One region of the Conexibacter stalactiti genome, then DNA from elsewhere that is predicted to be linked to it. Evidence: riboswitches for the same ligand, from Rfam matches in the RefSeq annotation. Region 1 holds a riboswitch; each other region holds the start of a gene.
The links. Region 1 has a riboswitch for cobalamin ahead of R7226_RS28385 (hypothetical protein). Riboswitches for the same ligand answer to the same signal wherever they lie in the genome.

Region 1 (4,922 bases):
CTCTGCGGTCCCAGGAGGCGTCGAACTTTCTGCCGTTGTCGTAGAGGGTCCCGTAGTAGTCGACGATTGCGGTGTCGCCGGCCTGGATCTCCTCGCCGTCGCCGACCGTCACGTCTCTGATGATCAGCTGGTCGACTCTCTCACCGGGGTGCGCCTCGTGTCTCGGTTCTCTGAACGGGTTTCTGATCGGCGTCGCGGCTGGATCCGCGGGCGTCGTTCTCGCCGTCGTCGAGGTGGCCGCCGCGGTGTCGGCGGCCGCGGACGTCTCGGTGGAGTTGTCGTCGTCGCCGCAGCCGGCGAACAGAAGGGCGGCGGCACTGATGCCGACCGCAAGGAATCGAGTTGCTCGCGCAGTGGTCACGGCCGGAATGTACCGGAGCGACCATCATCCATGCGCCGGTCCGACACCGACACTTAAGTGGAATGACGACGTTTTATGCTCGATTTAGGCAACGCCGCCGCGCCGGGCCGGAGGAGCGCGCTCGCTACCCTGACGAGATGGAACGCCGAACGCAGCTCGCGCTCGCGGGCGCCGCGGCGATCGCGGCGCTGCTGCCGCTCGTCTACCTGGCGGTCGTCTTCGTCGGCCCCGTGCACCACCTCGACGCCGTCGTGCTGCAGGGCTTCCGCAACCTCGACGGCCCGCGCGTCCATCCGGTCGCGCAGTTCATCGCGACGCTCTGCGACCCGGACACGTTCGTCTGGTTCGTCGCGGCGCTCGTCGTCGTCGCGCTGCTGCGGCGCAGACCGCGCACCGCGGCCGCCGTCGCGATCGTGCTGCTCGGCGCCAACGTCACCACGCAGCTGCTGAAGCCGGCGCTCGCGAGCGACCGCTGGTCGTCGCTGCTGGTCGACGGCGGCCAGATCCTGCCGGCGGCATGGCCGAGCGGCCATGCGACCGCGTCGATGTCGATCGCGCTCTGCGCGGTGCTCGTCGCCCCGGCGCGGTGGCGCCCGTGGGTCGGGGCGCTCGGCGCCGTCTTCGCCGTCGCGGTCACCTTCTCGTTCCTGACGCTCTCGTGGCACTACCCCAGCGACGTGCTGGGCGGCTTCCTCGTCGCGACGCTGTGGGCGCTGCTGGCGGTCGCGGTGCTGTCGTGGGCGCAGTCGCGCTGGCCGCTGCGCAGCGCCGACGGCGACGCGCCGCCGCTGCGCGAGACGCTCGCGCCGGCCGGCGTGACGGCCGTCAGCGCCGCGCTGCTCAGCGCGATGGTGCTGCTCGCGCGACCCGAGCAGGTCGTCTCCTATGCGCAGGAGCACACCGTCTTCGTCTTCGGCGCCGGCGCGCTGGCGGCCGTCGCGCTCGCGCTCGCGGCCGCGCTCAGCGTGCTGACGCGGCGCTGAGGGCGCGGCCGCCTCAGCGCGCGGCCGGCGCGGTCGAGGCGCTGAGCGCGCCGCCTACTGCTGCTGCTGGCCGGCGCCCGGCTGCCACAGCGGCTCCTCGCTGCCGTTGGCGCCGCGGCTGAGGATGAAGAGCAGGTCGGAGAGGCGGTTGAGGTAGCGCACGACCTGCTCGCCCAGCTCGTCGCCGCAGGCGATCGCGGCGCGCTCGGCGCGGCGGCAGACGGTGCGGCAGACGTGCAGCTGCGCCGCGCCCGGCGTCCCGCCCGGGAGCACGAACGAGCGCAGCGGCGCAAGCGTCGCGTTGACCTCGTCGCAGCGCTCCTCCAGCCACGCCGTCTGCTCGGGCTGCACGCGCAGCCGCTCCTTGTCGCCGCCGTGCGGGACGGCGACGTCGGCGCCGACGTCGAAGAGGTCGTTCTGGATCCGTCTCAGCCACTCGACGTATCGCGGCGGCAGTCCGGGGGTGGCGATCGCCACGCCGAGATGGGCGTTCAGCTCGTCGACGGTGCCGTACGCCTCGATCCGCGGGTGCGTCTTCGGCACGCGGCTCATGTCGCCGAGGTGCGTCTCGCCGCTGTCGCCGAGACGCGTGTAGATGCGCGTCAGATTGACGGTCATCTGGAGCACTCTACCCCTGCTTCGGCGGCTGGCAAGCCGCTCTGCAACGTCGTCGCGGCGGCCTGAGCGCTACCATCGGCGCCGTTCAAGGTCGGTGGCGATGGGAAGTCCGGTGCGAATCCGGCGCGGACCCGCCACTGTGATCGGGGAAGCCGTTCGCAGGCGCCGCACGGGCGCCGGCCACCGGAAGGCCAATGGCACCGGGAAGGCGCGAGACGGTCGGCCCGAGAGCCAGGAGACAGAGCCCCCGGCCGCTGACTCAGACGCCCTCGCGGAAAGGGGTGCACAGATGTCCCGCACGATCCTCGGCTCCTTGATCGGAGCGCTCGCCGTGACCGCGCTCGCGGCGCCGCTCGCTGATGCCGCCGGGCGCCCGGCGGACGTGACGGTGCGCGTCGAGGGTCCCCGCGGGACGCTCGTCGACACGCCGGTCACGACGACCACCGCCGCCGTCGTCAAGGACGGCGACAGAGCCCACGCCTGCAGCGGCACGAGCGCCGCCGGCGCGCTGGAGCAGGCGACCGAGGGGGAGTGGACGGCCTCCTACTTCAGAGGGCTCGGCTACGCCGTCGACGCGATCGACGGCGTCAGACCGGCCAGCGCCAACGACTACTGGACGCTGTGGGTCAACGACAGATCGTCGCTGACCGGCCTCTGCGACACCGAGCTGCAGGACGGCGACGAGCTGCTGCTGTTCGTCTGCACCAGCGGCCCCGACTTCAACTGCACCAACGCGCCGCTGGGGCTGGTCGCGCCGCGCACGCGCAACGCCAGACCGACCGTCCAGGTCATCTCCTTCGGCCCCGACGGCAGAACGACGCCGGCCGCCGGCGCGACCGTCAGCGGCGGCGCCGCGCCGGTCAGAGCGGATGCGCAGGGCAACGCGCGCGTGACGCTGAAGCGCGGCGAGAGCACGCTGCGTGCGACGCGCACGGGCAGCACGCCGTCCGCGCGCCTCTTCTGCGCCGACGGTCGCTGCGGCAGCAGCGACCGCACGCCGCCGCTGCTGTCGGTGCGCGGGATCTCCGACGGGCAGACGTTCGCCCCGGCGCGCGCGCCACGCGCGCTGCGCGGCGTCGCCAGAGGGCTCGACGGCGGGATCGTCGAGCTGCGGCTGGCACGTCGCCACGACGGTCGCTGCACCGCGTACGTCGGCCGCATCGAGGATTTCGTCAGATGTCCCAGGAGAGGCGCGCCTTGGTTCCAGGCGGCCGACCGCGAACGCTGGTCCTACCTGCTGCCGGCGCGGCTGGCGCCCGGCCGCTACACGCTCGGCGTGATCGCCGCCGACGGCGCCGGCAACAGCGCCAAGCCGCTCGTCGTCCGCTTCACCGTGGCCGAGCGGGCGGCGGCGAGCGCCGCGGTCGCATCTGGCGCACACGCCGTGCCCGGCACGCCCGGCGCCGTCGTCCACGCCGCGGCCGCCCCGCGCGTCCCCGTCCGCGTCGTCGGCGCGAGCGGCAGCACGCTCGCGCGCCGCACCGTCGCCGCGAGCGCGACTACCGCGGGCGTCGGGCGCAAGCGCTGCGCCGTCGCGGGCGGCACGCCGCTGGCCGCGCTCCTCGCCGTCGCCCACGGCGGCGGCCCGTCGGTCAAACTCGCCGACTTCGGCTCCTGCGGCCGCCGCGCCGCGGACGGCAGCGGCCTCTACGTCACGTCGATCGCCGGCAAGCGCGCCGCCGGTCAGGCCGGCTGGGTCTACGCCGTCGGCGGCCGCCTCGGCAGCGCCGGCGCCGCCGATCCGTCGGGCCCGTTCGGCAGCGGTCTGCTGAAGGGCGGCCAGTCGGTCGTCTGGTTCTGGTGCAAGCGGGCGAACGCCTGCGAGAAGGAGATTCCGTGACTCATCGTCGTGCACTCGCGGCCGGCCTGGCCGCGCTCGCTCTGACTGCCGTGGGCTGCGGTGCCGGCGCCGGTGAGAAGAGCGGTGACGCGCGCGTCATCGTGACGACCGACTTCGGCAGAAGAGTGATCGGCGCCAAGATCCAGAACGACGTCGCGGAGTCGGAGTCGGTGATGCGCCTGACCGAGCGCAACTTCGACGTCAGAACGCGGTACGGCGGCGGCTTCGTGCAGTCGATCGACGGCGTCGAAGGCGGCGGCGAGGACGGCAAGGTCGACTGGTTCTACTGGGTCAACGGGATCCTCGGCGACGAGGGCGCCGCCGACTTCGAGGTGCACGGCGGCGACCGCATCTGGTGGGACCGCCACGACTGGAGCGCATCGAGCCAGATCGGCGCCGTCGTCGGCCAGTTCCCGGAGCCGTTCGCGCACGGTGCCGAGGGCAAGCGCTACCCGGTCACGCTGCAGTGCGCCTCCGACGCCGAGGACGCCTGCAAGATCGCGACCGAGCAGCTCGAGGCGGTCGGGGCGAAGGCGGCGCGCCAGACGCTCGGCACCAACGTCGAGACCGAGGTGCTGCGCGTGATGGTCGGCGACTGGCAGACGCTGCGGCGCGACCAGGCGCTGCGGCTGATCGACAGAGGCGTCGCCTCCTCGGGCGTCTACGCCAGATTCGACGACGACGGCAGACAGCTGGAGCTGCTCGACGAGCAGGGCCGCACGGCCAGAACGCTCGGCGCCGGCGCCGGTCTCGTCGCGGCTGTCAAGCTCGGCGAGCAGGTGCCGACGTGGGCGGTCACCGGCACCGATCTCGCCGGTGTCAGCGCGGCCGCGCAGGCGCTCGACGTGCAGCGGCTGAGAGACAGATTCGCACTCGCGACCGACGCCGCCGGCAACGACGCCGGCCTGCCGCTGCAACGCTGATGGGCTACCGCCGGCGCGCCAGCCCGCTGCACGCGGCCCGCGCCGCCGCCGGCAGCGCGCTGTGCGGTGCGCTGGCGCTGACGGCGCTGCTGTTCGACGACCCGCTCGTGCTCGCGGCGGTCGTGATCGCGGCGCTCGCGGCCGGCGTGCTGGCGGGCGTCTGGCCGCAGCTGCGACGGGCGCTGCTGTTCGCGCTC
Region 2 (4,922 bases), on a different contig from region 1:
TCGTCGAGACGCAGGCGTCCGGGGCAGCGTCGCCGAGCGCGGCGCTGACCGCCGCCGGCCAGCCGGCGTCGAGCAGGTCGCCGTCGAGCAGCGTCAGGCGGTCGCCGTGGCGCTCTCCGAGCGCCCGCCGCGCGACGTCGAGCAGCAGCGGGTCGTGGTCGATCCCGACCACGCGCGCGCCCGGCAGCGCGTCGAGCAGGCGCGCGCCGAGCGAGCCCGGCCCGCAGGCGAGGTCGACGACCAGCGGCGCCGGCCCGAGCGTCAGCTCCAGCACCTCGGCGATGACGCGGAAGCGGCCCTCGCGATCGGCGATGTACGCCGCCTGCTGGTCGTCCCAGCGCGCGAGCAGGTCGGCGGCGGCGATCGCCTCGTCCGCGGCCGGCGACCCCGGCGCGGCGCTCATCTGCCGGCCAGCCCGAGTCTGCGCAGCCCGTCGGCGACCGTCTCGACCGCGTCGACGTTGCGCAGCGACGGGTCCATGTCGGAGCCGGAGAGCACGATGTAGCGTCTGTTCCGGACGGCGGTCAGCCGCTTGGCGACCGCGTCGGACTCGAGGAATCTGATCTTCGCCTCAGCGCTGTCGCCCTCGTCGCCGCGCGTCAGGTCGGCCAGCACGAGCACGTCGGGATCGCGGTCGAGGATCGCCTCCCAGCCGATCTCCGGCCACAGCTGTCTGTTGTCGGCGAAGGCGTTTCTGGCGCCGATCGCGCGCGTGACGATCCCGGGCGCGCCGCAGCAGCCGGCGATGTACGGCGTCTTCGACGACGAGTACCACCACATCAGCGAGAGGTCCTCGGCGCCGAGGTCGCTCGACGCTCTCGCCATCCGCGCTCTCAGCGACTCGACCAGCGCCGCGCCTCTCTCCGGCACGCCGAAGATCCGCGAGACCTCCGCGATCTCCGTGTAGAGGTCGTCGAGCGTCAGCTCGTCGGCCTGCTGCGCGGTCTGTCCACCGCACTCGCTGGAGGACTGGTAGGTCGGCACACCGAGTCTCTCGAAGCGGTCGCGCGGGGCGACGCCCTCGTCGGTGAACGACCAGTCGAAGGTCGCGTAGACGAAGTCGGGCTCGACCTTCAGGACGCGCTCGAAGGAGGCGAAGTCTCTGCTGATGACCGGGACCTTCGCGTTCGCCGCCGCGAGCGCGGGCGTGACCGGGTCGCTCCAGGAGACGCTGCCGGCCATGCGGTCCTCGAGCCCCAGCGTCAGCAGCAGCTCGGTCGCCGGCTGGTTGATCGAGACGGCGCGCTCGGGCGCCCGCTCGACCACGACCTCGCGCGCGCAGTTCCTGAGCGTCACCGGGTAGCTGGTCGAGGGCGCGGCGGCCGTGGTCGCGGCGGCCGTGGGGCTGCCGGCGGCGGTCGCGGCGGGGCTGTCGCCGTCGGAGCCGCAGCCGGCGAGCAGGCCGGCGGCGAGCACGGCGACGGCGGAGAGCGTGGGGAGGGTGAGGGCGCGCGGGGACACGCTGGCCTTTCGATCTGGGACCCGGTCGCGGGGCCCGTTGTGGACGATCCGGCCGCCCGCTGCGATGCATGCGGAGGGCCGCAAGCCAGCAGGTCTTCGGGCTCGGGATCGTCCGGGTGGAGCGCCTTCCCAGACCGTTGCCGGTCCAGTGGCCGATGCTCCGCCCGTCCCCCATACCGCTGCGCGTCAGCTCCGGCTTCTCACCGGATTCCCTGACCCACGGGGTGGGTGCGACTGGCTCGCCCGGGACCCTACCGTGCGGCGCGCTCGGCCGCCGTGCGCGCGACGATCCGCAGCTGGGTGCGCAGCACGACCCCGATGAACGGCGACAGCGCCCGCCAGTAGCGCAGGAAGGCGCGGCGCGACTGCGGATCGGTCGCCAGCGTGCGGCACTCGTAGCTGACGAGCACGCGCCCGGCGCCGTACGGGCGCAGCGAGAAGCCGGCGGCGATCTTCGCGAGACCCGGGCGCTCGAAGCCGGCGAAGTCGCGCGCGTCGATCGTCTCCCAGCTCGTCTCCCCGGCCCAGAAGCGCCCGACGACGCCGATCGCGATCTCGTGCGGCGGCCGCTCGCCGAGCACCACCCACTCGCCGTGGGCGCCGAGATCTGCGAGCCGCATCGTCGCCGTCGGCGCGGGTGCCGGCAACGGGCGCCGGCGAACGGTCGAGACGACCCGCTCGCCGAGCGCGCGCAGTTGGAAGAGCGCCCGCACCGGCTGCTGCTCGGCGGTGCGCATGAAGTCGGCCGCGCGGACGGCGTCGTAGACCTGCGCGAGGTCGCCGTCGATCAGCAGGTGCTCGGTGCGGACCGCGTCGGCGTGAGGGATCAGTTCGTCGAGCAGGAGCGGGGCGGTCATGCCGTGAACTCTCGCGTGGACGCACGCGCTCGTCATCGGCGCGGCCTACGCGGCGACGGCCGTAGTTCTCCGCGCGGCCGGCGCGTCCGCGCGCGACGGCGCGGCCGGCGCGCTAGGACGCGACGCGCGCGGCTGCGTCGACCCACGCCCCGCGCGCCAGCACGCGCGTGAGCGCGAGGTCGCGGTCGAGCACGACGAGGTCGGCGTCGCGGCCGGGCGCGATCGAGCCCTTGCGATCGCCGATCCCGAGCAGCTCCGCCGGCGTCGTCGCGGCCATCCGCGCCGCGTCGGCGAGCGTCACGCCGCCGAACGCGACCGCATTGCGGACGGCGGCGTCCATCGTCAGCGTCGCGCCGGCGATCGTCGCGCTGCCGGGCAGCGTCGCGCGGCCGGTGCGGACGCGGATCGCGCGGTCGCCGAGGCGGTAGTCGCCGTCGGGCAGCCCGGTCGCCTCGATCGCGTCGGTCACGAGCACCGTCCGTGCCGCGCCCTTGCACCGCATCAGCAGCCGCACCGCGGCGGGGTCGACGTGGACCCCGTCGCAGATCACCTCGCAGGTCAGCTCGTCGCGGTCGAGCGCGGCGCCGAGCAGTCCGGGGTCGCGGTGGTGCAGCGGCCGCATCGCGTTGAAGGCGTGCGTGACGGCGCGCGCGCCGGCCTCGATCGCCGCGACCGCCTGGCCGTAGTCGGCATCGCTGTGCGCGAGCGAGACGAGCAGCCCGCGCGCGACGGCGCGGCGCGTCAGCTCCAGCGCCCCCGGCAGCTCGGGCGCGAGCGAGATCGAGCGCGGCGCACTGTGGCCGAGCAAGCGCTCGGCCGCGTGGCTGAGCGGCGCGATCGCGCCGGCGCCGCCCACGTCGATTCGGCTCTCACCGACCGGCGCCATGAAGTGCGCGGCCTCCATCGCGCCGGGCCGGATCGCGCTCAGGAACGGTCCTTCCAGGTGCGCGCCGAGCACCTCGGCGGCGCCCGGCCGCGGCGCGGCGGAGGCGGCGCCGATCGCGTCGAGCGCGCTGAGCAGCTCGTTGACCGGCGCGGCGACGGTCGTCGCCAGCAGCGCGGTCGTTCCGTGCCCGGCGTGGAAGGCGGCGGCGCGCTGCACCTCGGCGGGATCGTCGGTGTTGAACTGGGCGCCGTCGCCGCCGTGCACGTGCAGGTCGACGAAGCCCGGCAGCAGCCACTGCCCGTCCAGCTCGATCCGCTCGCCATCGGGGGACACCGGGCGCGGGCCGGGCTCGCGCAGCTCAGCGATCCGCCCCGCGCGCACGACGACGTCGACCCAGCGGACCCCGTCTGGCGTCACGACGCGCCCCCCGGAGAGGGTCAGGCTGGCAGCGCTCACGGCCAGACCTCGGCTGGGAAGGCGAGCGTTCCCGACGGAATCCGAGGCCGCAGGCCGAGTGGTTCCGCGTTCAGGCCGGCCATGTCGCCAGCTCCTCGGCCGCGCCGCCGACCGCCTGCCAACCAGCCAGGCCGGCGCCGATCCAGCCGGCGCGCTCGCCGAGCGCGGCGGTGCGCAGCCGCGGCGGCGGCCCGAAGCGGACCTCTTGCGCCAGCCGCGCGGCGAGCGGATCGAGCAGCGCCGCGCCGGCGGAGGAGACGCCGCCGCCGAGCACGACCAGCTCGGGATCGAGCAGCGCCGCGCAGCCGGCCAGCGCCCGTGCGAGCGCGTCGATCGCCTGCTCCCAGACCGCGGCCGCGTCGGCGTCACTCGCGCACGCGCGCGCGAGCACCTCCTCGGCCCGCATCCCGTAGACGCCGCTGCGCTCGGCGTAGCGCTCGCTGACGTTGCGGCCGGAGGCGAGCGCCTCCAGGCAGCCGCGCTTGCCGCAGGCGCACAGCGGCCCGTCCGGCATGACGCCGACGTGGCCCAGCTCGCCGGCGGCGCCGCGGGCGCCCAGCAGCACCCGCCCGTCGCTGACGAACGCCCCGCCGATGCCGGTCCCGATCGTCACCAGCAGCCAGTCGCGCGACCCGCGCGCCGCGCCGAGCGTGCCCTCGGCGAGCGCGGCGGCGCGGGCGTCGTGCCAGACGAGCGCGGGCAGCCCCAGCCGCTCTTCGGCGATCGCGCGCAGCGGCAGCTCGCGCCAGCCGAGGTTGGGCGCGAGCGCGACGACGCCGTTGTCGTCGTCGACGAGGCCGGGGACCGCCAGCGCGACGTGCGCCGGCTCGTCAGCGATCCCGATCAGCTCGGTCGCGAGCGCCAGCACCGCCTCGACGACGGCGACTCCGCCGGCGCCCCGCGGCGTCGAGTGCCGCCGCTGCACGCGCAGCGTTCCGTCGCGCTCGATCACCGCGCCCTTCAGGCCGGTGCCGCCGACGTCGATCGCGACGACGGTGCTCACTACGTCGCCGTCACCTTGCGCAGGTTGGCCGGCGCGTCGGGGTCGCGGCCGCGCAGCAGCGCCAGCTCGCACGCGAGCTGCTGGCCGCGCACGACGGCGACGATCGGGGCCAGCGCCTCGGTCACGTCGGGCAGCGGCAGGTCGGCGCCGGCGCCGGTCGCGATCGTCAGCACGCGCGCGCCGCGCTCGCGCAGCACCCCGACCAGCGCCGCGACGTCGGCGGCGGCCGGCCCGTCGCCGGCCGACAGCGCGATCACCG
Region 3 (4,922 bases), on a different contig from region 1:
CGAGGTGCCAGGAACCTATGAATTTGTCGAACGGGCCCGTGACGATCAGGCTCTTCCACTCGAGCAGGAAGCGGCCGCTCGCCGCGTCGTAGGTGCCGCTCACCGCCGTCGATGCGCCCGGCACCGAGCCGTCGGGCTTCGGCGTGCCCTGGTTGAACCAGTTGCCGTTCCACTGCGCCGCCCACGCCGTCACCTGTCCGCTCAATCTGCCGCCGTTGACGGTGATCGCGGGGAGCGGATCGGCGACGCTGAGCTGCGCGTCCTGCGGCGCGGTGACGATGCTGAAGTACTGACCGAAGAACTTCGTCGGCTGCACGATCCGATTTGCCAATGCGGCGCCGGTCGGATCGAACGCGGGCGTCGGCGCCGGCTGGTAGACGTCGGTCCGCAGGCCGCCGTCGGTGCCGGGGTCCAGCAGCGTGTACTCCTTGTTGCGCGATCTCGAGTCGGCGTTGACGAAGTTGGAGCCGACCGGCGTGACCATCTGGAACCACGAGCCGCTGTGCGTTCCGTTGACGTAGGAGACGCCCGGCTCGATCGCGAAGGTGCCGAGGAGCGGGGTGCCCTGCGGAGCGTTCGGCCCCGGGTCGATCGGGCTGCCTCCCGGCGCGGGGCCTGCCCCCGGCCCCGTGCCCGGCGTCGTCGTGCCGCTGCCGCCGCCGCTGCCGCCGCCCGCGCCCGGTCCCGTCGTCCCTCTCGACGCCGCGCTGACGGTGAGCGTGCGGCTGAGCGCTCTGCCCGACGGCTTGCCCGCGATCGTCACGCGCGCCGTCAGCGACAGCCGGCCGCTGAGCCGCGTCGTCCGCGTCAGCTTGAAGGCCCGTCTGGCGTCGAGCGGCGCGCTGAACCGCTCCACCCCGCGCCGCGCGTCCTTCAGCGTCAACGCGACCCGCGTTCCGCGGCGCTGTCTCGCGCTGAGCGTCGGCAGCGTCGCACGGCCCTGGATCGTCAGCCGCGCGCCGCTCGCTCTCACCTGCGTCAGCGTCAGCCGCGCCGGCGCCGGTCTCGCCGCACGTGACGCGCCCATCGCGGCAGCCGGCGGCAGCGCGCTCAGGATCGCGAGGACAAGCAGGACTCGGAGACGGCTCGGCACGTGCATGCTCCTGACGGATGCGGTCGGACGGTGTGGAGCGCGACCCCGGATCGACGCCGGTGGCAGCTAGCGCTCCACTTGCTCGAAAAACAATACTACATTCTCTACCGGTTTAGTCAAGAATGGTTTTCGGCGCATCGCCCACCGCTCGGCGCAGACGTCGAGATCTGGCTCGGCGACCGCTTCTGCGTCCGTCAGACGCCGGGCCGCCGCGGGCGGGCCGGGCGGATCGCGCCGGAAGCGGCGGCCTGCAGCAGGCGGCGGAACGTCGGGCATTCCATGTGGGTCGGCGCGGGACAGTCGGCGGCGTGGGCGATCGCGTCGCGCATCACGGTCAGCTCGCGGATCCGCTCGTCCAGCTCGGCGGCCTTCGCGGCGAGCATGTCGCGATCGAGGCGCGGGCTGCCGTCGGCGGCGAACATGAGCGCGATCTCGTCGAGTGAGAAGCCGGCGGCGCGGCCCATCGCGATCAGCGCCAGGCGCTCGACCACGGCGGCGTCGAACTGGCGGCGCTGGCCGCGCCGGCCGATCGAGGCGATCAGGCCCTTCTGCTCGTAGAAGCGCAGCGCCGAGGCGGGCAGACCGGAGCGCTTCATCACCTCGCCGATGTCCAATTCGCTCATCCGCTTGACCTCAAGTCGACTTGAGCTGGCACTGTAGCCGTACCGCCCCGAGGAAAGCGAGACGACGACGATGAACGAGACGCGACAGACCGAGGACGAGCACGCGGCGCTGTGGAACGGTCGCTCAGGATGCGTCTGGGTGGACGCGCGGGAGCAGCTCGACGGCCTCTTCCAGCCGTTCGAGGAGCTGCTGGCGGATGTGGTCGCGGCGCGGCCGGAGAGCCGCGTGCTCGACGTCGGCTGCGGAACCGGCGCCACGACGCTCGCGGCGGTGCGACGGCTCGGGCCGCGCGGCAGCTGCACTGGCATCGACATCTCCGCTCCGATGCTCGCCGCCGCCAGAGAGCGGGCCGAGGCAGCGGGCCTCTCGGCGCGCTTCGTGCTCGGGGACGCCCAGACCCATCCGTTCGAGCCGGCGAGCTTCGACCTGCTGATCTCCCGTTTCGGCGTGATGTTCTTCGCTGACCCGGTCGCGGCGTTCGCGAACCTGCGGCGCGCGGCGGCTGACGGCGCCGAGCTGCGTTTCATCGCCTGGCGCGGCCCGGCCGAGAACCCCTTCATGACGACCGCCGCGCGAGCCGCCGCGCCGCTGCTGCCGGACCTGCCGGTGAGCGAGCCGGATGCGCCGGGCCAGTTCGGGTTCGCCGACCCCGACCGCGTCCGCGGGATCCTCGCCGACGGCGGTTGGAGCGCGATCGACCTCCAGCCGCTCGACGTCACGCTCACGATGCCGGCATCGCAGCTCGTCCCCTACGTGACCCGGCTCGGCCCCGTCGGCATCGCGCTGAAGGAGCAGGACGAACAGACCCGCGCGCGGGTCGTCGAGTCGGTCCGCCCTGCCTTCGACCCATACGTCGACGGCGACACGGTCCGCTTCACCGCCGCCTGCTGGACGATCGGGGCGCGGGCCTAGCCGCTCTGGCGCGGGTCGCGGGCGGGCCGGTGTAGGGTTCCGCCCGCGAGTCGATCGCACCCGAAGCACAAGGGTCAGGGAATCCGGTCTGAATCCGGAGCTGGCGCGCAGCGGTGGGGATGCGAGGCGACGGTTCGACATGCCACTGGAGCGATGCTCCGGGAAGGCGAGCCGCCGCAGGCATCCAAGCCCGAAAACCTGTCGACTCGGCCCACGCTGCCCATAGGCCGCGCGGGTTCCGCCAACGCGGCCTCGCGCAACGGGCCGTTCGGAGCAGAGGAGCAGGAACCGAGTCGTGCCGCCTCATCCGCAGGTCCCGCAGCGGGCGCGTGCCGCCCCGCGACGCCCGTCGGCGCTCGTCTTGCTGCTCGTGCTGCTGGCCGCGACGGTCGCGGCGCTGTCGCTGCTCGCGAGCGGTCCCGCCCCGGCGCAGTCGGGCGACCGGGTGCTCGACGGCACGGTCGCCTACATGCAGCAGCACCAGCGCAGAGACGGCTGCTTCCCGATGGTTCCAGGCGGCGAGGCCGACCCGGTCACGGCCAGCCCGTGGACGGCGCTGGCGCTCGCGGCTGCCGGGGTCAACCCGCGCGAGCAGTTCCGCCCCGACGGCTACCGCTCGGTCTTCGACTGCATCGAGGCCGCCGCCGGCCAGCTCGCGAACACGACCGACCTCGAGCGCACGCTGCTGGTCGTCAACGCCGCCGGCACCGACCCGCGCGCCTTCGGCGGCGTCGACCTCGTCGCGGGCATCCTGCGCCAGCAGCGGGACAGCGGCGCCTTCTCGCGCACCTTCGGCAGCGCCGGCGCCGACTCCCCCGTCAACACGACGGTCTTCGCGATCCTCTCGCTCTCGCTCGTCAGAGAGCCGGCCGTCGAGGCGGCGATCGGCCGCGCGGCCGACTGGCTGCTGACCGCGCAGAACGACAGCGGCAGCTGGTCCGACGTCGCCGCGCACACGAACGAGAGCACGGACATGACCGGCGCGGCGCTGCAGGCGCTGCGCGCGGCCGGCCGGGTCGGCGCGGGTGCGGGCACCGAGCACGGGCCCTCGCGCGCGGCGGTCGACAGAGCGCTCGCGTGGCTGCGCACGCTGCAGCGCGATGACGGCGGCTTCCCGCTGCTGCTGCGCGAGCAGACCGGCAACTCCGGCTCGACCGCGTGGGTCGCCCAAGGGCTGTGGGCGGTCGGCGAAGACCCTCGCGCGTGGGTCAGATCCGGCCGCAGCATGCTCGACTTCCTCGCCTCGCTGCAGCGCGACGACGGCCACATCGCCTGGAAGGCCGACAACGACGCCAGCCCGATGTGGATGACGTCGTACTCGCTGCCGGCATACAGCGGCCGCTACCTGCCGATCGCCGCGATCCCCCCGAGCGGCAGGTCGCCCGACCCGCGCAACGCGCCCTCGCCCGAGAGACCGGCCGGCGGGACCGGCGGCGGCAGCGGCGGCGACGAGCGCGCGCCCGGCGGCGGCGTGCTGGCGGGCGGCGGCGGCGAGGGCGCGCCGAACTTCAGCCGCCCGCGGCCGGACAGCAAGGGCGCGACGATCGGCGGCGTGCGGCAGACGCGCGTGACCCGCGCGACGCCCAGACGCGGCCGCGAGCGCACCCAGGCGCAGCAGGACCGCGACGCCGCCGACAGCGATCCGGGGGTGGCGGACGAGCCGGATGAGCCGGACGCCGCGCCCGCGCCGGAGAGCGCCGATGAACCCGGCGCTGCCCCCGGCCCCGGCGACGGCCGCGACGCGTCGCAGCACGGCGACAGCGACGGCGGTGAGCGGGTGACCGGCCTCGTCGTCGGCGGCGGCACCGCGGCCGGCGCGGACGGCGGCGCGCTCGCCGGGGCCTACGGGCTGCGCGGCGCCGAGCGCGGCGGCGACACCGGCCCGCAGCTCGCCCTTGCGATCGCGACAGCCCTGCTGATGGCCGCCGCCGGCGGCGGCCTGTGGGAGCGGCGGCTCACCACATGACTCCGATGCGACGACCCGACCGATGGAGCGAACCCCGATGACTCTCCCCTTCGCCGTCTCGCTGCACGACCGCATCGGCGATGCGCTCGCGCAGCTCGTCTCGGTGCTCGCGATCCCGGTGCTGCTGCTCGCGCTGGCCGCGCTGCTGGCGTGCGCGCTGGAGTGCGGGCGGTTCGCGATGGAGGCATCGCAGCGTCGCGGCCGCCGCCGGCGGTGGCCGCTGCGGGCGCTCGCCGCACGCGCCGTCGCCAGCCCCGGCGAGGCGGCGCAGCTGGCGACCCACGCGCCGTCGTCGTTCGCCGCGACGGCGGTCACGCAGCTCGCGGC

Region 2: it holds a riboswitch for cobalamin, as region 1 does, so the genes downstream of both, R7226_RS14455 (ABC transporter substrate-binding protein) here and R7226_RS28385 (hypothetical protein) in region 1, are expected to answer to the same signal.
Region 3: it holds a riboswitch for cobalamin, as region 1 does, so the genes downstream of both, R7226_RS07730 (prenyltransferase/squalene oxidase repeat-containing protein) here and R7226_RS28385 (hypothetical protein) in region 1, are expected to answer to the same signal.

Annotation. Positions count from the first base shown of each region.
Region 1 covers NZ_JAWSTH010000132.1:10,375-15,296, forward strand. The annotation lists gene R7226_RS28370 (FKBP-type peptidyl-prolyl cis-trans isomerase) at 1-361, opposite strand, end outside; gene R7226_RS28375 (phosphatase PAP2 family protein) at 499-1,344, shown strand; gene R7226_RS28380 (cob(I)yrinic acid a,c-diamide adenosyltransferase) at 1,399-1,962, opposite strand; cobalamin riboswitch at 2,066-2,202, shown strand; gene R7226_RS28385 (hypothetical protein) at 2,252-3,802, shown strand; gene R7226_RS28390 (DUF4430 domain-containing protein) at 3,799-4,725, shown strand; partial or broken gene R7226_RS28395 (energy-coupling factor transporter transmembrane component T) at 4,725-4,922, shown strand, end outside.
Region 2 covers NZ_JAWSTH010000035.1:19,889-24,810, reverse strand. The annotation lists gene R7226_RS14460 (class I SAM-dependent methyltransferase) at 1-403, opposite strand, end outside; gene R7226_RS14455 (ABC transporter substrate-binding protein) at 400-1,461, opposite strand; cobalamin riboswitch at 1,544-1,702, opposite strand; gene R7226_RS14450 (hypothetical protein) at 1,713-2,318, opposite strand; gene nagA (N-acetylglucosamine-6-phosphate deacetylase) at 2,431-3,660, opposite strand; gene R7226_RS14440 (ROK family protein) at 3,731-4,663, opposite strand; gene R7226_RS14435 (SIS domain-containing protein) at 4,663-4,922, opposite strand, start outside.
Region 3 covers NZ_JAWSTH010000014.1:4,511-9,432, reverse strand. The annotation lists gene R7226_RS07745 (hypothetical protein) at 1-1,093, opposite strand, end outside; gene R7226_RS07740 (helix-turn-helix domain-containing protein) at 1,288-1,716, opposite strand; gene R7226_RS07735 (class I SAM-dependent methyltransferase) at 1,787-2,629, shown strand; cobalamin riboswitch at 2,677-2,837, shown strand; gene R7226_RS07730 (prenyltransferase/squalene oxidase repeat-containing protein) at 2,925-4,595, shown strand; gene R7226_RS07725 (MotA/TolQ/ExbB proton channel family protein) at 4,633-4,922, shown strand, end outside.